Regions from separate parts of the Peribacillus sp. NPDC056705 genome, predicted to be linked through region 2. Evidence: riboswitches for the same ligand, from Rfam matches in the RefSeq annotation. Region 2 holds a riboswitch; each other region holds the start of a gene.
What was found. A riboswitch is a leader RNA that binds a small molecule or an ion and turns the genes downstream of it on or off. The one in region 2 is predicted to bind lysine.

Region 1 (7,146 bases), on a different contig from region 2:
TGTCCAACTCCAAGGTTATCGTTGCCATCAATAAAGATCCGGAAGCTAACATATTCAATGTAGCTGATTACGGAATTGTCGGAGACCTTTTCGAAGTCGTTCCATTACTTACGGAAGAATTCAAAAAACTAAAAGTTAACGCTTAAAATAATACAAATTAGGGGGCAAGACATTTGGCATAAGCCGACACATGTCTTGCCCCTTTATTTGGGCTAAGAGGCAAGGACTTCGGCCTGCATATTTATTCTTTTTTTGGACATCCTACCACTGAAGCAAAATATTAGCATCGATTCGAGCAACAATGGTATACTGTCTTTAGTTATTTGAGTAAATTTGAGGAGGAAATATATATGGCTATTGTAAATGCAACTGACCAAACTTTCACAACAGATACTAGCGAAGGTGTTGTTCTTGTAGATTTTTGGGCTCCATGGTGCGGACCTTGTAAAATGATCGCTCCAGTTCTTCAAGAACTTGATACTGAAATTGGCGATACAGCAAAAATCGTAAAAGTGGATGTAGATGAAAACCAAGAAACAGCAGGAAAATTCGGTGTAATGAGCATCCCGACATTAATCGTCCTTAAAGACGGTGAAGTGGTTGATAAGGTTGTTGGTTTCCAACCTAAAGAAGCACTTGCTGAACTTATTGCAAAACACGCGTAATAGTAAGTTAGCTAAAAAAAGCTTCAAGTCTGCGGACTTGAAGCTTTTTTCGCTATCTTGATATATAATGATTGTAAAAATGGGAGAACAGGAGGCTGAATCATGAATCAACAAATAAAGAATAAACTTGCCCTTCTTCCCGATCAACCTGGTTGTTATTTAATGAAGGATCGTCAGGGAACGATCATATATGTAGGCAAAGCGAAGGTGTTGAAAAATCGTGTCCGATCTTATTTTACGGGATCTCATGATGGAAAAACATTTCGGCTCGTGAATGAGATTGAGGATTTCGAATACATCGTCACCTCTTCCAATATCGAGGCTCTTATTTTAGAGCTGAACTTAATCAAAAAACATGACCCAAAATATAATGTCATGCTAAAGGATGATAAGACGTATCCTTTCATCAAGCTGACTGCGGAACGCCACCCGCGTCTAATCATTACGCGAAAAGTCAAAAAAGACAAAGGGAAATATTTCGGTCCTTATCCGAATGCATTTGCAGCTAACGAAACGAAAAAATTGCTCGACCGCATCTATCCCCTAAGAAAATGCAATACTTTACCAGATCGCGTTTGTCTCTATTATCATCTTGGCCAGTGCCTGGCCCCATGTGTATATGAAGTAGAGGAACAGGAATATAAAAAAATGGTGGATGATATCAACCGGTTCTTGAACGGCGGTCATACTGAAATAAAAAAAGAACTGACTGAAAAAATGCTAGTGGCATCTGAAGAGCTCGATTTCGAGAGGGCCAAGGAGTTCCGTGACAAGATTGCCCACATTGATATTACGATGGAGAAGCAAAAAATGATGACGACCGATTTCGTCGACAGGGATGTATTTGGCTTTGCCTATGATAAAGGGTGGATGTGTGTTCAGGTATTTTTTGTCCGGCAGGGTAAATTAATAGAAAGGGATGTTTCACTTTTTCCGGTCTATGATGAACCCGAACAGGAACTACTTACATTCCTGGGACAGTTTTACGAGATTACGAACCATTTTAAACCAAAGGAAATCTTGCTCCCTGAATCAGTGGATGCCGAAATGGCCGAAGGGCTGCTTGGGGTCAAAACGATTCACCCCAAAAGGGGGGCGAAAAAAGACATGCTTAAATTGGCGAATAAAAATGCCTCCATCGCCCTTCAGGAAAAATTCTCTTTGATTGAAAGGGATGAAGAAAGAACGATCAATGCGGTGGAAAACCTCGGGAACCAACTGGGCATCTACACCCCGCATCGAATTGAAGCTTTCGATAACTCCAATATCCAGGGAAGTGACCCTGTTTCCGCTTTAGTCGTGTTCATTGATGGGAAGCCGGAAAAAAGAGAGTACCGAAAATATAAAATCAAAACAGTCCAGGGACCTGATGATTATGAATCGATGCGTGAAGTGATCAGAAGAAGGTATTCACGAGTATTGAAAGAAGGGCTGCCGCTACCGGACTTGATCATCATTGATGGCGGAAAGGGACATGTCGAAGCCGTACGGGATATTCTGGAGAATGAATTGGGCCTTGAGATTCCGCTTTCAGGTCTCATTAAGGATGAAAAGCATAGGACATCGCAATTGATGATCGGAAATCCTCTTGAAATCGTACCTCTTGATTCTCGGAGCCAGGAATTTTACCTATTGCAAAGAATTCAGGATGAAGTGCATCGGTTCGCGATTACTTTTCATCGCCAGCTACGCGGGAAAAATGCGGTTCACTCCCAGCTTGATGATATTCCAGGAGTCGGGGAAAAACGAAGGAAGCAATTATTAAGGCATTTTGGATCATTGAAGAAGATCAAAGAGGCAACAGTCGAGGAAATCATGGAAGCTGGAATGCCAAAAGGGGTAGCCGAGGGAATCGTTAGAAAATTACAAGAATAATCTTGCTACCGATAAATCACTATGCTATGATTAAAAGGAATTTTTAACTAGACAACTTAAAAGTGCTGATAGAGGTGCGGAATTCAAGAGTAAAGACCTGGAGAAGTATGAGCTTCCATGAAAGGTTTTGAAAGGGGATGACGCCGAAGGAAGACAAGACTCATACCTTGTTTTCCTGGTCCGACATTTAATAAATGGCGGATTGTCAGGGTTTATACCCTGGAGAGCTATCTCACTGTGTTTACAGTATTGGATATGTGATCACAGCAATGAGATATTTCTCATTGCTTTTTTTATTGCCTAAAAAGTAGAGAGGGTGCATGAGGATGGCATTAATCGTTCAAAAATTCGGCGGAACATCCGTCGGTAGCGTAGAAAAAATCAAAAATGTTGCCAATCGGGTAATCGAGGAAGCGGAGAATGGAAATGAGGTAGTCGTCGTTGTTTCAGCCATGGGGAAAACAACGGACCAATTGGTTTCCATGGCCCGTGATATTTCCGGAACCCCGAGCAAAAGGGAAATGGATATGCTATTGACCACTGGGGAACAGGTAACGATTTCCCTGTTAACGATGGCATTGATTGAAGAAGGGCATGAAGCCATTTCGTATACTGGCTGGCAGGCTGGCATGCAAACGGAATCCGTTCATGGGAATGCCCGGATTTTAAACATTGATGCTTCAAGGATCCAAGCTCAGCTTCAACAGAAGAAAATAGTGGTCGTGGCCGGTTTCCAGGGGAACGATGTAAATGGGGAAATCACTACATTGGGGCGAGGCGGTTCAGATACGACGGCGGTTGCCATCGCTGCAGCTCTGAATGCGGATAGATGCGATATTTATACGGATGTAACAGGTGTTTTCACAACGGATCCACGCTACATAAAAGGCGCGCGAAAACTCCAATCCATTTCTTACGATGAAATGCTGGAACTTGCCAACCTAGGGGCGGGCGTCCTCCATCCAAGGGCTGTCGAATATGCAAAAAATTATCAAATTCCGCTTGAAGTCCGTTCAAGCATGGAGAGAGAATCAGGAACGATCATTGAGGAGGAAGCAACTATGGAAGAAAACTTAATTGTACGCGGCATTGCTTTTGAAGACAGTATTACGAGGGTCACAATTTATGGTTTGCCCCAATCACTTGGGGCATTATCCACAATCTTCACGACACTTGCGAAAAACCGGATCAATGTGGACATCATCATTCAAAGCATGACAGCCGAGGATACGACCAATCTATCTTTTTCCACAAAAAGTGGAGATACGGAAGCGGCCTTGATCGTGCTGGAAAATAATAAAGAACGATTGGGATTCGACCGGGTCGAAACGGAGAGCGGGTTGGCCAAAGTGTCCATCGTCGGTTCTGGTATGGTATCCAACCCCGGTGTGGCTGCCGAGATGTTTGAAGTGATGGCCAATACAGGCATCCAGGTGAAAATGGTCAGCACATCGGAAATTAAAGTTTCGACTGTCGTCAATGAAAAGGAAATGGTGAAGGCGGTTGAATCCCTTCATGAAGCATTTAAACTTGGTCAGCATGCAAATGTGCTAGCTTAAGTGCAGGAGTCCAATAAAAAACAGACTTCCGGTAAAAAGGGTAAGTCTGTTTTAAGGGCTAATTAGATTGGATCTCTGGGATCCCATTGGATGGTGAATATCACTTTTTTTGCGCGGCGTTTGATTTCTTCCGTTGATTCGCTGAGGAATTTTTTTTGCAGTGAAAACTGCTCGGCAAGGAAACCGGCTTCAAGCTGGAAGTGACAATCAGGGTGTAAGTCCAAGCGGCGGCTGATTATTTCACCCGTCAGGGATAATTCCATCTCGTGTTTCGTATACTTCATGATTTCAAGATTGCCCCATCCGGCGCTTTGGAAAAATTCAATAACTTCCTGATCGCCATTCAACGGGAATTTTCTTGCTAATTGTTTACCTGCCCAATAGAGGATTTGATTAGAGTCTTTTCCGAGAACATCGTTCAATAGAACTTCTCTGATTAATTCGTACCCGAAAGCTGGAACTTTGAATTCCTCAGCTTGAATTTCTTCAGTTTGAATCTCTTCTTCTATCGCAGCAGCAATATTTTTTTTCATAATTTATCGCCTCTTTCTGTAAATCTATTATAAACGTATTTCTTTTGCAAATTATACTGTTTTTTATTTATTTAAATAGCAAATGGAAAAAAATGAGAAATTATAGCGGGATATTAATAGATTAATTTGTAATTTCTCCAAAATATATACTTGATAGATTAAAAATTGACAATTTAATCCAATAAAATCTATTCTGAAAAAGAGATTTCTTGTATCCGTTTTCTTGACGCACATTGAAGTCAGGAGTAAAATGGACATGTCACATAATTGTAAAGGAAGTATAGAGGAGTTTTTTTGACTCTATACTATATTTTCACGCGGAGATAAAAGGTAGCCACCAGATTATCTTTGCATGATTTTTCACAAATTAAGGGGGGGCACTTAGTGGCAAAGAATCGTGAGTTTGGGAATCGCAGGCTTCATTCACTTCTAGGAGTAATTCCAATTGGTCTATTCCTAATTTTTCATTTATCGGTAAACTTTATGGCAACAAAAGGAGAAGAGACTTTTAATGGGGCAGTTCATTTGATTGAATTTACGCCCGTAAAGCTTTTGGTTGAATGGGTCGTCATCTATCTACCAATCCTTTTCCATGCTGTATACGGAATTTATATTGCCTTTACAGCAAAAAACAATTTGGGGAGATTTAGCTTCTTCCGTAACTGGATGTTCATGCTGCAACGCTTGACTGGAATCATAACTTTGATCTTCCTTGTTTGGCACATTTGGGAAACTAGAGTCCAAGCAGCTCTAGGGGCAACAGTTGATTTCGATATGATGGCGGAAATTTTCTCTAATCCATTCATGATCGGGTTCTATATTGTCGGTATTATCTCAGCAATTTTCCACTTTGCTAATGGATTATGGTCATTTGCAGTGAGCTGGGGTCTGACAGTTTCACCAAGATCGCAAAGAATCATGACATACTTTACATTGATCGTTTTCGTTCTTCTTTCTTATATCGGAGTTAGTGCAATTTTCGCTTTCGTATAAGAAGATAGAGTTCATTTATAAGTATTAGGAAAAACATAGCTTGGCTAATGGAAATAAGGGAGTGACAGAATTGGGTAAAGGTAAAATAGTTATCGTTGGTGGAGGTCTAGCTGGATTAATGGCTACGATCAAAGCAGCAGAGCTGGGACAACAGGTTGATTTATTTTCTTTAGTGCCTGTTAAACGCTCTCACTCAGTTTGTGCCCAAGGCGGAATTAACGGGGCAGTAAATACAAAAGGTGAAGGGGATTCTCCATACATCCACTTCGACGATACAGTTTATGGCGGAGATTTCTTGGCTAACCAACCGCCGGTTAAAGCGATGTGCGAAGCAGCACCATCGATCATCCACATGTTTGACCGTATGGGTGTAATGTTCAACCGTACTCCGGAAGGTCTTCTTGATTTCCGTCGTTTCGGTGGTACTCAACATAGCCGTACAGCATTCGCTGGTGCAACAACTGGTCAGCAATTACTTTACGCATTGGACGAGCAGGTTCGCCGTTATGAAGTTGAAGGCCTTGTAACGAAATATGAAGGCTGGGAATTCCTTGGAGCTGTTATCGATGATGAGCAAACAGCACGCGGTATCGTAGCTCAAAACCTGACTTCAATGGAAATCAAATCATTCCCTGGCGACGCAGTCATCATGGCGAGCGGCGGCCCTGGAATCATTTTCGGTAAATCAACTAACTCAATGATCAATACAGGATCAGCAGCATCCATCGTTTATCAACAAGGTGTAAATTATGCAAATGGTGAGTTCATTCAAATTCACCCGACAGCAATCCCTGGAGATGATAAGCTTCGTCTAATGAGTGAATCCGCTCGTGGTGAAGGTGGACGTATCTGGACATATAAAGACGGAAAACCTTGGTATTTCCTTGAAGAAAAATATCCTGCTTATGGTAACCTTGTACCTCGTGATATCGCTACACGTGAAATCTTCGACGTATGTATGAACATGAAGCTTGGTATTAACGGAGAAAACATGGTTTACCTGGATCTTTCTCATAAAGACCCTAAAGAACTTGATATCAAACTTGGCGGAATCATTGAAATTTACGAGAAATTCATGGGTGAAGATCCTCGTAAAGTTCCAATGAAAATTTTCCCTGCCGTTCACTATTCTATGGGCGGACTTTGGGTGGATTATGACCAAATGACTAACATCAAAGGTTTATTCGCTGCAGGTGAGTGTGATTACTCACAACATGGCGGTAACCGTCTTGGTGCGAACTCACTTCTTTCTGCAATCTACGGTGGTTCAGTCGCTGGACCGAATGCCGTTAAATATATTGAAGGCCTTGATAAAACTTCAGAATCCATTCCTTCTTCATTGTATGAAGGGTACGAAAAACAAGAACAGGAGAAATGGAATGAAGTCATGTCTCTTGATGGTAATGAAAACGCGTATATTCTACACAAAGAACTTGGTGAGTGGATGACACAGCATGTTACTGTAGTTCGTTACAATGACAAGCTGAAAGAAACGGATAACAAGATTCTTGAGCTGATGGA
Region 2 (7,146 bases):
GATTTTATAGCCGAGCCATAGGGCGAAAAATAAAACTAAGCCAATGTAGGAAACAAACATTGAATTCCAGTCGATCCCATTGCTGCTGAAAGCTTGATAGCCTTGTCCGATGATAATGATAAGGCAAAGGACAAGTGCGAATATAGGCCCGAATGGGAAGCCTTTTGCCCGGAATGGTAAAGCATTCATATCAAGGCCTTGAGCTGCGTAAGCTTTGCGGAACCGATAATGGGCAATCGCGATCCCGACCCAGGTGACGAATCCTGCCATGCCTGAAGCGTTCAATAACCAGATATAAACGACGCCGTCACCGAAAAATGAAGCTAAGAATGCAACGCAGCCTACTAAAGAAGTCACGATAAGTGCATTCACGGGTACTCCTCTTTTATCTAACTTGCCTAGGAATTTCGGTGCTTTCCCATCACGTGCCAAGTCCCATAGCATACGGGTTGAAGCGTACATGCCAGAGTTACCGGCAGAGAGTACGGATGATAGAATGATCGCGTTCATGATGGATGCAGCAAATGCAAGGCCTGCCCGTTCGAATACAAGCGTGAATGGACTTACGGCAACATCTTCACTCAATAATCGTGAATCGGTAAACGGAATGATCATGCCAATTACAAAAATGGCAAGGATATAGAATAAGATGATGCGCCAGAAAACGGATCTGATCGCTTTTGGGATATTTTTTTCTGGATCCTCACTTTCACCAGCAGTCACTCCAAGCAATTCCGTTCCTTGGAATGAAAAGCCGGCAGCCATAAATACGCCCAGGATCGTAAAGAACCCACCGATAAAGGGACCTTCACCCATTGTGAAATTTGAAAATCCAATTGGGTCTTTCCCACCCATGATCCCGAGAATGATCAGGACACCCGTGATCAAGAAAATGACGACTGTCACGACTTTGATCATGGCAAACCAGAATTCTGCCTCCCCGAAACCTTTTACTGACATATAATTGATAAGAAACATAGTGATTAATGCAATGGCACTCCAGATAATTGAAGGGCTATCCGGGAACCAGAACTTCATAATTAAGACAACGGCTGCCAATTCAGCGGCAATGGTGATTGCCCAGTTATACCAGTAGTTCCAACCAATCGCAAAACCGAAAGACGGATCGACGAATTTGGATGCATAGACACGGAATGAACCGGCCACTGGCATGAACGCTGCCATTTCTGCAAGACTTGTCATTAAGTAATAAACCATGATGCCGATGACTGCGTATGCCACCAAGGCACCGCCGGGACCGGCTGAATGAATGGCACCGCCACTTGCTAAAAATAAACCTGTTCCAATCGTTCCACCTAATGAAATCATCATTAAATGACGCGCTTTCAGGCTCCTTTTCAGTTCAGTAGGGCTTGATGCTGATTGTGAATTTGACAATTGATGTTACACTCCTTTTTATTGGAAGGGAACGAAAAATAAAAAACAGCAGTCGAAAAAGATCGACGGCTGTTTATAATAAACCCGTTTATCCTTCCGAAGATAGCTCCCCACGCTTTTTTGAAAAAGCGTGACAGTGGTGTTCCTGTTCGGTAACACCGCCAGCAAGAATATACATGGAATATACCCTTACTTCGGCAATTTATCCTTTCAAACGGAGTCTTGAATTTTCCAGAATCTCGTCCGTTTTACTTTTATAAGCTGCAGCCTCTAACTCATCGGTAAATGAGGAAGTATTCAATTTTCTAAAATCGTTGCGCCAGCTTGTAAGTGACGTCAGACGATAGTTCTCATGAAATTCATGCAATCGCTAATAGATTGCTAGTAATTGAGTAAACTTTACTATATCAAAATTATAAAATAATCTCATGAATATCGCAATGATTATTTTATGTGGTTATTTTTTCCTAGTTAATGAATGATGGCGGCAAGGAAGAATTCAAATGGCGATATACCAAAATAAAGCATGGAGATCATTAAACGGTCCTTCTTTTTATAAGGGCGTAGTCCAGTTTTACATGTTTGACCAGCTCAGGATTCTCAAATAGGTCCACCGCCATTTTCCCAATCCATTCCAACGGCAGGGAAATGGTCGTGATGTCGAGCATTTCACCCAGGCTATCATTATTGAAACCGAGAATGGCCACATCCTCCGGGACCCTTATACCTGATTTCTTAGCGGTAAGAATGAAGCCAGCCGCCGTGTCATCATTCGTGATGATGATGGCTTCAGGTTTATCCATCATCGAATTCCATTCCTGAAACAATTGTTCACCGTCTTTGATGTGATAACTGCCTTCAAACAGCCATTCCTTATTGTTTATCAGTTGATGTTTACTCATGATATCGGTAAAGGCCTTTGTACGATGGGAACTATTTCTGCTCTTTTTACGGCCGAGGCTGTATCCGATTTTCTTATATCCTTTAGCAATCACGTACTCAAGGGCACAGGAGAAAGCTGCATAATGATCAATGCTGATGGATGAGAATTCAGCCTGGGCCGTATCTTCACATAAAATGATCGGTCCGTATTTTTGATATTCCAAAAGGATTTTCATTTCCGAAATCCTTGAACAAACGATAATGCCATCGAGCTGCTTCATTTGCAGCATATTAAAAGCCTCGATTTCCTTCTCTCTGTCATAATTTGTTTGAAAGATGACGATATGACAGCCAATTGCATTAGCCTGTTTAGTGATTCCGTTAACGATTGCCCCGTAATATGGGTGATTGTTGAAGGGGATGATGATGCCGATAAGATTGGTTTTACCTTTTGAAAGATGAATGGCATTTATGTTTCTCGTATAATTCAAACGATCGATGGCCTCCAAGACGCTCTTTCTTTTATCTGGGCTTACATATGGATGATCATTCAATACACGGGACACTGTTGAGACAGATACACCGGCACATTGAGCTATTTCTTTAATATTTGTCATGGTATCACCGTTTTTTCTTTTTTTATATTGTACAGTATGAAACCCATTTCAGGGCAAGAGAACAGTGTGGGGCTGCTGAAGATTTCTTCAAATAAGGTCTTGTTCTGGTATGGGTTTCATCCTTTAAGATTGTTTTAAGTCTTAGAGGAGGAGGAGACCATGATGTTTCAAACCCTAATCACCCTTTTTGTGCTTTGCGGAATTGAATTGGGATTTGCGTACTTGGCAATTTCCTTGAAAAAATGAGTGGCAATGCACATGGAATGCGTAAAATCCCGCGTTTACTCGTGAATTTTGGCACTTTACTCGTAAAATCAGCGCTATTACCCGTGAATTTCACAATGTTCGAAATAGCCCCCATAGTTTATATTCACCATTAGAACCCCACAATATAAATATAACTTCAGAGTTCGTTTCATGTACGGCATGACCGACTGTCAGGAAGCTCCCCAGTGGAGCTTCCTGACAGTTTTTTACGTGTGCGAAATTCATTGTCCTTTTTGAAATGTTTGAAAAAATAGTTGCACTTTTTTTGTATATTTGTGTATAGTATGAAATAAGTTGTATAGAGGAAACTTTTTAGCATTTACGACAATGTAAAAATTTTTACACTTATTTTTGCGCATGGCAAACTATTTTAGAAAGAGGAAAAAGGGAGGGAGTATGGATGGGCTTTCTGAAATCCATTTGGAGCGTGATTGCTGCATTGCTGATTTTAACGGGGTGTGGCAATGATACGGTTGAAAGTGATAAAGGCAATGGTAAGCTGAATATCGTTGCAACAACGGGAATGATTGGAGATTTGGTTGAGAATATCGGCGGTAAACATGTCGAGGTCACAAGTTTAATGGGTCCGGGAGTCGACCCCCATCTATATAAAGCGACACAGGGTGATGTTAAGACACTGGATTCGGCTGATATGATTTTTTATAACGGTGTGCATCTTGAAGGGAAAATGACGGGTATATTTGAAATGATGAGCAAGGATAAACCGACGATTGCCGTAACGGAGGCCTTCAAGGAGAACCAACTTCGCAAAGTGAGTGCATCGGAACATGATCCCCACGTATGGTTTGATGTAAAGCTTTGGATCGTTGCGGCGGAGGCAGTGGAGAAAGAATTGATTGCCAATGATCCGGACCATGAAGCAGAGTTTCGCGAAAATTATGAAGAGTACGCTCTGCAATTGGAGGAACTTGATAAATATGTTCAATACGAAATTAATAAAATACCAAAAGATCAGCGGGTGCTCGTTACAGCACATGATGCTTTTGGATACTACGGTCAGTCATACGGCCTGGACGTAAGAGGGCTCCAAGGGATCAATACATTATCGGAATATGGATCAAAAGATGTGACGGATATGCGGAACTATCTTGTGAAGAACAAAATTAAAGCGATTTTCATTGAGTCAAGCGTACCAAGGAAGGCCATCGAGGCTGTCATTCAAGGCGCAGGTAAGCAGGGTCACAACGTGGAAATCGGCGGTGAATTGTTCTCGGATGCCATGGGTGAAAAAGGGACGGAAGAAGGAACGTATATCGGAATGGTCCGTCATAATACCGATACAATCGTCCGTGCTTTGAAATAAGGGGGAGAAACTATGAATCTAGCAGCTTTGAAGGTCGAGAGTTTAACGATTGCTTATCACAAGAAGCCTGTTATCGAAGATGTCTCATTTGAGGTGCCGGAAGGGAATTTAATCGGGATCATTGGCCCCAATGGAGCAGGGAAGTCGACATTGATAAAGGGGATACTCGAATTGATCCCCAAAATATCAGGGCAAATAACAATAAGGGGTTCTACTTATAAATCGATGAGGAAGAGTATCGGCTATGTACCACAACGGGAGTCAGTGGATTGGGATTTTCCGACCAACGCACTCGATGTCGTGATGATGGGCAGATATGGTCATCTCGGATGGTTGAAGCGACCAGGTAAGTCCGAAAGGCAGAAGGGGATGGAGTGCCTGGAAAAGGTAGGGATGTCTGAATATGCTAACCGCCAGATCAGCCAGCTATCAGGTGGACAGCAGCAACGGATATTCCTGGCCCGTGCATTGGCACAGGAAGCGGATATTTATTTTATGGATGAACCGTTCGTAGGGGTGGATGCCGCAACTGAGAAAGCAATCATACAATTGCTGATGGAATTGAAGGAAAAAGGCAAAACCGTTCTAGTTGTGCACCATGATCTATCGACCGTGAAGGAATATTTCGACTGGACGATGTTATTGAATAAAAAGGTGATGAAAATAGGTCCGACGGAGGAAGTATTCATTCCAGAACACTTACAGGCAACATATGGAGGCCGTTTAGCGATACTATCAGACACGAAATCCGGCCTTTTATTAAAATGAGGTGTACATGATGAACATGCTGGATATTATTACTGATCCAAATACAAGCTGGATATTGCTTGGCACGATGTTCCTCGGATTAAGCAGCGGGGTCATCGGCAGTTTTGCCTACCTCAGAAAGCAGTCTTTGCTTGGCGATACGCTCGCACATGCAGCGTTACCCGGTATCTGTGTCGCCTTCATTTTAACTGGAGTGAAATCCACTTCTTATTTTCTAATAGGTGCGGCCCTGGCTGGCTTAGTTGCTGTCTTCTTGATCAGTGTGCTTACGAGATACAGTAAGATCAAGCAGGATGCGGCCTTGGGAATTGTCTTATCTTCCTTCTTTGGCTTCGGAATTATCATGCTTACACAGATTCAGCAGAGTGAGTATGGAAACCAAAGTGGATTGGATACCTTTTTATTCGGGCAGACGGCGTCAATGGTCATGTCCGATGTATATATGATGATGACTGTTTCCTTTATTCTCATTTTCACTTGTACCGTATTTTTTAAAGAATTCAAATTACTGTCTTTCGACCCTGGGTTTGCTAAGGGGATGGGATTGCCGGTTGTTTTTCTGGATTATTTCATCATGATGCTGATCGTGGCAGCTGTGGTGATCGGTATCCAGGCTGTAGGTGTCGTATTGATGGCATCTTTACTGATCACGCCTGCGGTTTCTGCGAGGTATTGGACTGAGCGGCTTCATATCATGGTCATCCTGTCTGGCATATTCGGAATGTTGAGCGGGGTGTCTGGAACGTTGATCAGTACATCGGTCAATGATTTGCCAACAGGACCGTTAATTGTCTTATCCGCGACAGTATGGTTTTTCTTTTCCTTGCTTTTTGCACCTAAACGAGGAGTGCTTTCATCTATATGGAGAAGGGGATCGACGAAAAAGAAATATTCTCTCGAACAGAATAGAAGGAAAGGGAGCCACTCATCATGAATGATTTTTGGATTATTTTAGTCGGGGCATTGGTGGCGGGTGCTTGCAGTGTATTGGGATGTTTTTTGATAGTCAGGAAAATGACGTTGATTGGGGATGCCATCAGTCATTCCATTTTGCCTGGAATCGTATTGGCATTTTTAATAACCGGGACTCGTGACTCTGTTCCGATGCTGATAGGGGCAGCTGCGCTCGGCTTGCTCACCGTATTCTTGATCCAGCTTTTCCAATCGTCGGGCGTTCAATCTGACGCAGCGATCGGGATTGTATTCACTTCCCTTTTTGCAACGGGGATCGTACTCGTGAGCTTGTATACGCAACAAATAGATTTTGACCTGGAACATGTCCTTTATGGCGAAATAGCCTATACTCCCTGGAACACGATGACAATCGCGGGAATCGAAGCTGGACCAAAAGCTGTTTGGATTGTCGGCAGTTGCTTTATCCTGAACCTCATACTGATCTTCCTTTTCTTCAAACAGTTTAAACTCGTGTCATTTGATCCATTACTTGCGGCTGCAATGGGAATTCCTGTACTGTTCTTTCATTACTTATTGATGAGCCTCATTTCACTGACAACTGTAGCTTCTTTTGATAGCGTAGGTTCCATTTTAGTAGTTGGAATGCTCATCATACCCGCGGCGACGGCTTATCTGCTGTCAGACCGTTTAAGCCGTATGATATGGATCAGTATCGGGGTCGGGGTGCTAAGTTCCGTCATCGGCTACTTTTCAGCCACCATTTTGGATGCCTCGATCTCAGGTTGCATGGTGGGATCGGCCGCCATATTATTCGGATTGGCCTTTTTCTTTTCCCCAAGCCATGGATTGATCAGCAGATTGCTGAAACGAAGAAAATCAAAGGAATCACATGCATAGTTCCCCCTGTCCCCTACGGGCTTCATGGAAATAACTCCAAGAAGCCTTTAAACAATTCTTCGATATAGTTGTGATTTT
Region 3 (7,146 bases), on a different contig from region 2:
CTACATCACATAGTCCTTCATGCAGAGAAATGGAAATGTGTTTTTCATCTTTATTCATATACTTTACACAATTACTGATTAGGTTGGCCAATACACGTTTTAGTTTCTCTCTATCCGCTGTCACGTATATCGGTTTATGTAGCTGTTGAAGTTCAATCTGGATTCCTTGCTGGACTAAATCCAGCTGAAGTTCATCTACGTAGTCTTTTAAATATTTATCTAGTCTGACCGATTCAAATGTGAATGGTTCTTTTTTTAAATCCAGCTTGGAAAATAAAAACAATTCATCTATCAATGAATCCATATCTCTTGCTTTTAGGTATACAGTCGATAAATACTTGTCCATTTTCTGCGGGGTGTTTGCTACTCCGTCTTTTATCCCCTCAACATATCCCATAATCGAAGTAATCGGTGTCTTCAAATCATGAGAAATATTTGAAAGAAGTTCTTTACGATTTTCCTCATACTGAAGCTGAAGGTTTACGGACTCTTTTAACTTTTTTCTCATTTCCTCAAACTCCCTATTCAATTGTCCGATTTCATCATTCGAAGTCGCTTTGATTTCAAAGTTTAAATCTCCTGATTTTATACGCTCTGCACCTTCTTTAAGTATTGAGATAGGTTTGATGATGCTTCTTGAAACTAAATAATTTAAAAGTCCAATAATCATTACAAGCAGCAATAACAATAGCGCGAATAAAATGGGAAATGACTCGCGGGTAAGCTCAGCATAGGAACTTGCCTTTCTCAATACAAAAATACTTCCTTTACTTTTATCCGAAAAATAAAAATCAAACTTCACATATGTGAAAAAAGAGTCTTTCATCCTGATTGTGTCTCGCGTATTGATGTTCGTTTCCTCGAACACGGGAAGTGATTGAACCAAGCCTAGCTTATCAAGTGTGGGGGACGAATACTCAATGTTATTTCCCTTTCTAACGACAATCTTAATATCTCTATGTTCAATCTTCTCCAGCTGTTCTTCGTCCAGAAGCTGCTCTGGATTGTTTTTTGCCAAAAGCTTTAAATCGAGAAACACACTTTCTTCTAATGCAGTCAAAGGTTTTTGGAGATAAGATTTTTTGTATAAATGCTCTATCGATTTTATATCACCTGTTATTGCAAAAATAAGTAAAAATCCAGCTGCTAAAAATAAGGTGATGGAAATAAGAATTACACCAACGTAGGACAACAGAAATCTCATTTTAATTGACAAATATTTTCACCCCATACCGATCTCTCGTTTACTCTTTTATAGAAAAGTTCACCGTTTATCTGCTGTTCTTGCATGAAAAAAGTTTCCCACGGTAATCTTTCTTAGAACTTTAAAAAACATATCACACAAATCTTAAAATTTTCTAAAATGCATAGAAAAAAATCCTATTCAATTGTCGGTCAACCGTTTTTTTATTAAAAAAACGTTCCTGTTGTTTTCAGAAATCCGCTCCCTTTCCGCGGCCTATCTGCCAAGCCTCCTCGACGCAAGCTTCTCTGAGGTCTCGGCTAGCTAGTTTTTGTTAAAATATTGGTTTTTCATCCTGCCTTTTATAATAATGGAATAGTTTATAAATTATCCAAGAGTTAAATAAAGCTGCACTTCAATGTTATTAAATTAATAACTATACCTTCATTTTGCTGTATACGAAATAAATGAGTGATAAACCATTAAAAAAGCGAACTTACCCCTTAAGGGAAGTCCGCTTTTTAATAATACGGGTTTCAAGAAAAGTTCATCTATTCTTCTCATTCATTTGGTGAAACGATCATTTGGTCATCCAATCTAATATCGTCAATCGACCAAAACCAATTATTTTTCGCATTATGCATCCTCCATTGCACTTTCATCGAAGAAGCATCTTCAGGAACCTTAATCGGTTTAACCTCATACTTATTCAAAACATGTCCATTTTTATTATCGGAAGCAGCTTTATTGTCATAAACGAGAACTTGTTGTTTTTCCCCATTATCAAAGACAGCAGTTACTTCTGCTGTTTGCGTTCCTTCTTGTTTATAATGGGATGCAAATCCCAAGTATAGATCTTTTGCACCATCAACTTTTACAGAAGGTGAAGTTAATGTACTATCAAAAAAGCCTATTGATGATGGTGAACCGTTATCATCCCATTCATCAGGATCAGCTACAGCTATTACACCTTGACCCAGCTCAAATTTGCTACGATCTTGGTCTTCCGCTTTTGTCCAAAAGTCCTTTGTTGTGAAACTCCAACCTTGCCACTCCAATGTACCGGCAGGCATATTTGAGCTATTAGTAACCGACCAGCCGTTAGGAGTTGCATGGCTCCAACCGAGAATAGAACTTGGAATGTTTTCATTCACCGCCGGCTTTAATGCAGACTCTAATTGGTCAAAACTTTCTCCAAGCAACATGTTTACGAATACATTTATATTCTTGGAGCCAATTTTTTGGCCGCCCTCGTAAGCAGTAATCGTGAATTGTGATGAACCGGAACTTTCCTTACTAGGTGTAGCTTTTATTGGCAACGTTTTTTCTTCAGTTCCTGAAAGCTCATACTCAAGTTCATTGTGCTCCACACTCCAACCTTCAGGTGCATCAACTTTAATTTTCCCTTTCACATTACCATTTCCATAATTTTTCACCTTTACTTGCAGTGTAGTCGATTGACCTACCGTTACTAAAGAAGGGGAAGCTTGTGCTGAGACCATTTCCAGGGCTTTTGTCTGACCTTCAGCCAGTAACACCTTTTTACTGCTATTGTTAAATGAATCTAGTGCTTGTACCTTAATTTTATAATCCGTACCTGGCTTAAGACCAGCTACAGGGAATTCTAAATTCTTTGGAACAGGATCAATATAGAATTCAGAAAATGCGATGAAGTCTGCGTCTAACTCCCCTGTTTCCTTATTTTTGGCTGTAATGTGATAAGAATGTACGAGCATGTTATCTTTTGCCTGTGGAAATGTAATATTCAAACTTTTCAGTGCCGATTTTTCTTTTACAATCGAAGCCTTGTCTTTAACTGCAAAAACTGGTGGTAACTGATCTCGATCGTCTGTATATGTAAAGTTATTTTTTTTAGAAGGGTGTTTGATTACCCATGGTTTTCCTGCCCAATCGTCTTTATGAAAATCACGTTTTTTAAGGACAACTTCATTATTATAAACTTCTACAATCATACCTTGACTAATATCCCGATATCCTTCAGGATGAAACCCTTGAAGTTTGCCCGGCTCTAATTCCAAATAACTTACAGAAGACGTGCCAACAGACGTAAAGTCTTTTTGATGAATCGTTCTAGGGTCTTCAAGTGGATAATGAGAATGGCCTGAAAATGTAATAACCTGTGGATGTTTCTTTAATGTATCATATAAAAGTTCTTTATTTTCCTGAGTTCCCCATAAGTCACTTCCATACACAGTGTCTTTAATGTGTTGATGAAGAAAAACAAAGATTGGTTGGCCCGGATTCTCTTTTTCTGCTGCAGCTAACTTTTCGCCTAGCCAGTTAATTTGAGGAACAGAATATAAACCATGCGTATTACCATTTTCCGGACTTAACGTAATAAAATCATATCCATTTACTTTTTTATGATAGTAAAGGGAATCCATTCCTGTTTTCTCGAGAAAGCGATCTTGTGCTTTTTCTACTGAAAGTCCATTCCAATAGTCATGGTTTCCCATAGTGAACATGGATTGAACATCGCCTTGTTTCTTCTCATTATAAATGGAGAAGAACTTATCATATTCAGTAGCGTAGCCATAGTCCGTTAAATCCCCAACGACAACAAAAGCATCCTGTTCAGGCGCAGCTTTGTTTAATTGATCCATTGCTGTTCTAAACTTGTTCATATCAGCAGCTGATCCATCATCTATATGTACATCACTGATTACAGGAAAAACGAGCTCGGGTTTACGTTTATTATCTGAATTTGAAGATTCCGAGAATGCTTGTACATTTGATAAAGAAGTTGTTAATCCCACCGTTACAACTGTCAACATTGCAGCAAATTTACTTTTCACTTTCAAAATCTTTTTCCTCCTATATATCATTTAGCCGCTATAATTATGTAAGTATTTCCCAAGAAGTAAAATATCCTCCTCATTTTTCAATTTTTATGTGGTTTTCCAATTAAAATAGTAACTTTGCATTATTAATAAAATATAGGTTCAGTGTAATTTAAATATTAATAAATCAAATAATACCTATGGCCAATAGACATTCCGTTCACTTAAATTGTTTCTGGAGGAAAACTTAAGATAATTTTTCGCTTGTAGTAATGATTTGCCTTTGCTTGATGTAAAAGGGGAACTACCCCTTAACTACGTAGTTATCCCCACGAATCTTAATGGCTTTTATCATTCCATCTCATGGATTTGGAGATACGTATGCTGTTATACGTATCCCGTTCCAATCCTGAAAGGAATGAAAGCACCAAGAGTTCAATCCGTTTGATCTTGTTTGGCTGTGGATTTATATCCATTTTCAGCAACATAATCGCTAGTAAAATTGCCTTCTATAATGCTATCGAACATCTTCGGTTTGTCTTCCTCTTTCATGCAATTGTTCTGACCAGTTTTTATCGGACCACAGATCATTTTGTCTTTGGTTTGGTTAACATTTGCTTGATGTTATTCATGGCCATCCTTTTCAATTTTTTGATAGTGTAATTGAATCAATGGAATCCTACTTACATTGAAGCAATCCGTTTTCTGCTTCCTAAACGACACTGATTTTCATATCTTTGCTGCCCTTTGTTAAATTTGTATCATGCCGTCCTCCCCACCTTGATCATCGTTCTAAGTATTCATAAGATACATACCAACTTTCATAAGCTCTATCACTTGTAAAACTGACTATAAAAGAGTGAAACTTTCCATACAGTTTGTTTTATAAAACTATCAATGTTGAGATTACATAATACTAAAAAAGGTGAATCCATGTATTCTAAAAAAACATTTCTAAATTGTCCTTGCAATAAAGAGGATTCCTTGTTATATTACAGTCAATTAAATATTTTCTTACTTCATACTTTTTGAAGTGAGGATAGAGGAGCAAAGACCATTAGTACACATTTTGAGGAGAATGAGATCCCATGACTATTGTGGAAAGGGGAATTTGCCGAAGCGGAAAGAATCTCATGTTCTTGAAGCTGGTTCTGCTATTGAATAAATGCAGGACTGTCATATAGGAAACTATATGGAGGGCTATCTTATGCGCGGAAACATTTTTTTGATAAATATTGTTTCTACTGCAGCAGCGAATCCTCGTTGTTGCTATTTTGCGTTTACTCCTGAATGGCCCTAACCACCTCTGAATTTTTATAAAAATTATACAAAAGGGCGTGAAGTTATGAATTTTGGCCAAGTTTTAACCGCAATGGTTACCCCGTTTAATCATAATGATGAGGTTGATTTTAATGCTACGAGAACTTTAGTAAATTATTTAATTACTAATGGTTCTGATGGATTAGTAATAGCTGGTACAACTGGAGAGTCTCCTACATTAACTGCAGAAGAGAAAGTGGAATTGTTCAAAATGGTTGTAGAAGTTGTTGATGGAAGAGTTCCAGTCATAGCTGGAACTGGCTCAAATAACACGAGGGCTTCCATCAGCTTAACAAAACAAGCAGAGGCAGCAGGAGTCGACGGAATCATGCTCGTTACCCCATACTATAACAAGCCGTCTCAAGAAGGATTATTCCAGCACTTTAGTGCTATTGCCCATTCAACATCATTACCGGTAATGCTTTATAATATCCCAGGACGAAGTGTCGTGAACATGTCCGTTGAGACGATTGTTAGCCTCTCAAAAATCAACAATATTGTGGCAGTAAAAGAAGCAAGTGGTGACCTAGATGCCATGGCACAAATCATCAGCAAAACAACTAGAGATTTTACATTGTACAGCGGCGATGATGGATTGACATTACCGGTTTTAGCCATCGGAGGAACAGGCATTGTTTCGGTTGCTTCACACATAATTGGCAATGAAATGCAAGAAATGATCAATAGCTTTAAAAATGGGGATGTCCAAGTTGCTGCCACTGCACATCGCGACCTTCTTCCAATTATGAAAGCATTATTTGCTGCACCAAGCCCAGCACCGGTAAAATCAGCATTAAATATGCGGGGGTTAAATGTTGGAGGTGTCCGCTTACCATTGGTCCCTTTAAACGATGAAGAAAAAAGAGCACTACAAATAGCTCTACAACCGAGTAACGCAGAAGCAATTTTGTTAAGTAAATAAACTTAATGATTCATTAATCGAGTCTTCAATACCGATTTTCTGATTAAAAACCATAATAACCGGGCGAAATTTAAAAAAGCAGTGCAAACTTCGAATGAAGTGTACTGCTTTTTTATCACTGCATGGCTCAGTGCTAAAACTAGTTGAGCAATATAATGATTTTATGATTAAGGGCAAAAGGAGGATTTACATTTTCAAGAAAAATATATTTTGTATCCAGTAGGAATCGTAAATGTCGAATTTTCTATAGCAATGATTTCGGGGATTGATCATAAGCTTATTATTTCTAGTGATGTTGATATGTAATTATTAAGACAGAGTCGTTCCATAGTATTCAATCTATAATGGCTCCTTAACACATTCAAAAGAAATAAAGTAATTATAGCTTTGACGTTCAAAATTTTGAACGAACATTATTATAGTTCAACTTAGAAATGGATTTATATCAACTTATATCACTTGATTATGAATAATAGCCTATTTTCTCTTTTATAAAGGCTATTTTTTTAACGAGTTTTTTTATCCAACCCCTTTTACCTCATGGCCTGAAGTCGCTTTCTACTACTTTTCTCTCTCTTGCTCTATCAAAAACCGCTCGTAAAAGTGACTTTTACGAACGGGACTTTTTTTCTATATGGGTAAAACTGTTGAATATTTTATTTCTCTGAGAGCTAGGCTAGTTTGAATTCTTGTTATGCCTAGTTTATTTAACTTTCTAATAAATATTTCTAATTCCTGCCGATCTTTGTTAGCCACTTTTAAAAGATAATCATACTCACCTGTTAAACAATGGCACTCTAATACTTCCGACATAGAAGCTAATGCCTTCTCCAAAACTTCCAGTTTTTCAGCTTGATGTATATTCGTACTCATAAAAATAAAACATAATAAATCAAAACCTAGCTTCTCCTGGTTTAAAA

Region 1: another riboswitch for lysine. It lies ahead of ACFRAK_RS04265 (aspartate kinase); the one in region 2 lies ahead of ACFRAK_RS01765 (amino acid permease).
Region 3: another riboswitch for lysine. It lies ahead of dapA (4-hydroxy-tetrahydrodipicolinate synthase); the one in region 2 lies ahead of ACFRAK_RS01765 (amino acid permease).

What each region holds. Positions count from the first base shown of each region.
Region 1 is NZ_JBHTYI010000002.1:377,929-385,074, forward strand. Features, by position in the region: gene ACFRAK_RS04250 (electron transfer flavoprotein subunit alpha/FixB family protein) at 1-146, shown strand, start outside; gene trxA (thioredoxin) at 345-665, shown strand; gene uvrC (excinuclease ABC subunit UvrC) at 768-2,540, shown strand; lysine riboswitch at 2,602-2,778, shown strand; gene ACFRAK_RS04265 (aspartate kinase) at 2,867-4,099, shown strand; gene ACFRAK_RS04270 (YslB family protein) at 4,162-4,632, opposite strand; gene ACFRAK_RS04275 (succinate dehydrogenase cytochrome b558 subunit) at 5,017-5,625, shown strand; gene sdhA (succinate dehydrogenase flavoprotein subunit) at 5,696-7,146, shown strand, end outside.
Region 2 is NZ_JBHTYI010000001.1:378,567-385,712, forward strand. Features, by position in the region: gene ACFRAK_RS01765 (amino acid permease) at 1-1,398, opposite strand, end outside; lysine riboswitch at 1,494-1,679, opposite strand; gene ACFRAK_RS01770 (LacI family DNA-binding transcriptional regulator) at 1,935-2,897, opposite strand; gene ACFRAK_RS01775 (metal ABC transporter solute-binding protein, Zn/Mn family) at 3,565-4,488, shown strand; gene ACFRAK_RS01780 (metal ABC transporter ATP-binding protein) at 4,501-5,256, shown strand; gene ACFRAK_RS01785 (metal ABC transporter permease) at 5,264-6,190, shown strand; gene ACFRAK_RS01790 (metal ABC transporter permease) at 6,187-7,068, shown strand.
Region 3 is NZ_JBHTYI010000016.1:278-7,423, reverse strand. Features, by position in the region: gene ACFRAK_RS17955 (sensor histidine kinase) at 1-1,216, opposite strand, end outside; gene ACFRAK_RS17950 (metallophosphoesterase) at 1,744-3,999, opposite strand; partial or broken gene ACFRAK_RS17945 (MFS transporter) at 4,311-4,626, shown strand; lysine riboswitch at 5,017-5,195, shown strand; gene dapA (4-hydroxy-tetrahydrodipicolinate synthase) at 5,330-6,226, shown strand; gene ACFRAK_RS17935 (Lrp/AsnC family transcriptional regulator) at 6,857-7,146, opposite strand, start outside.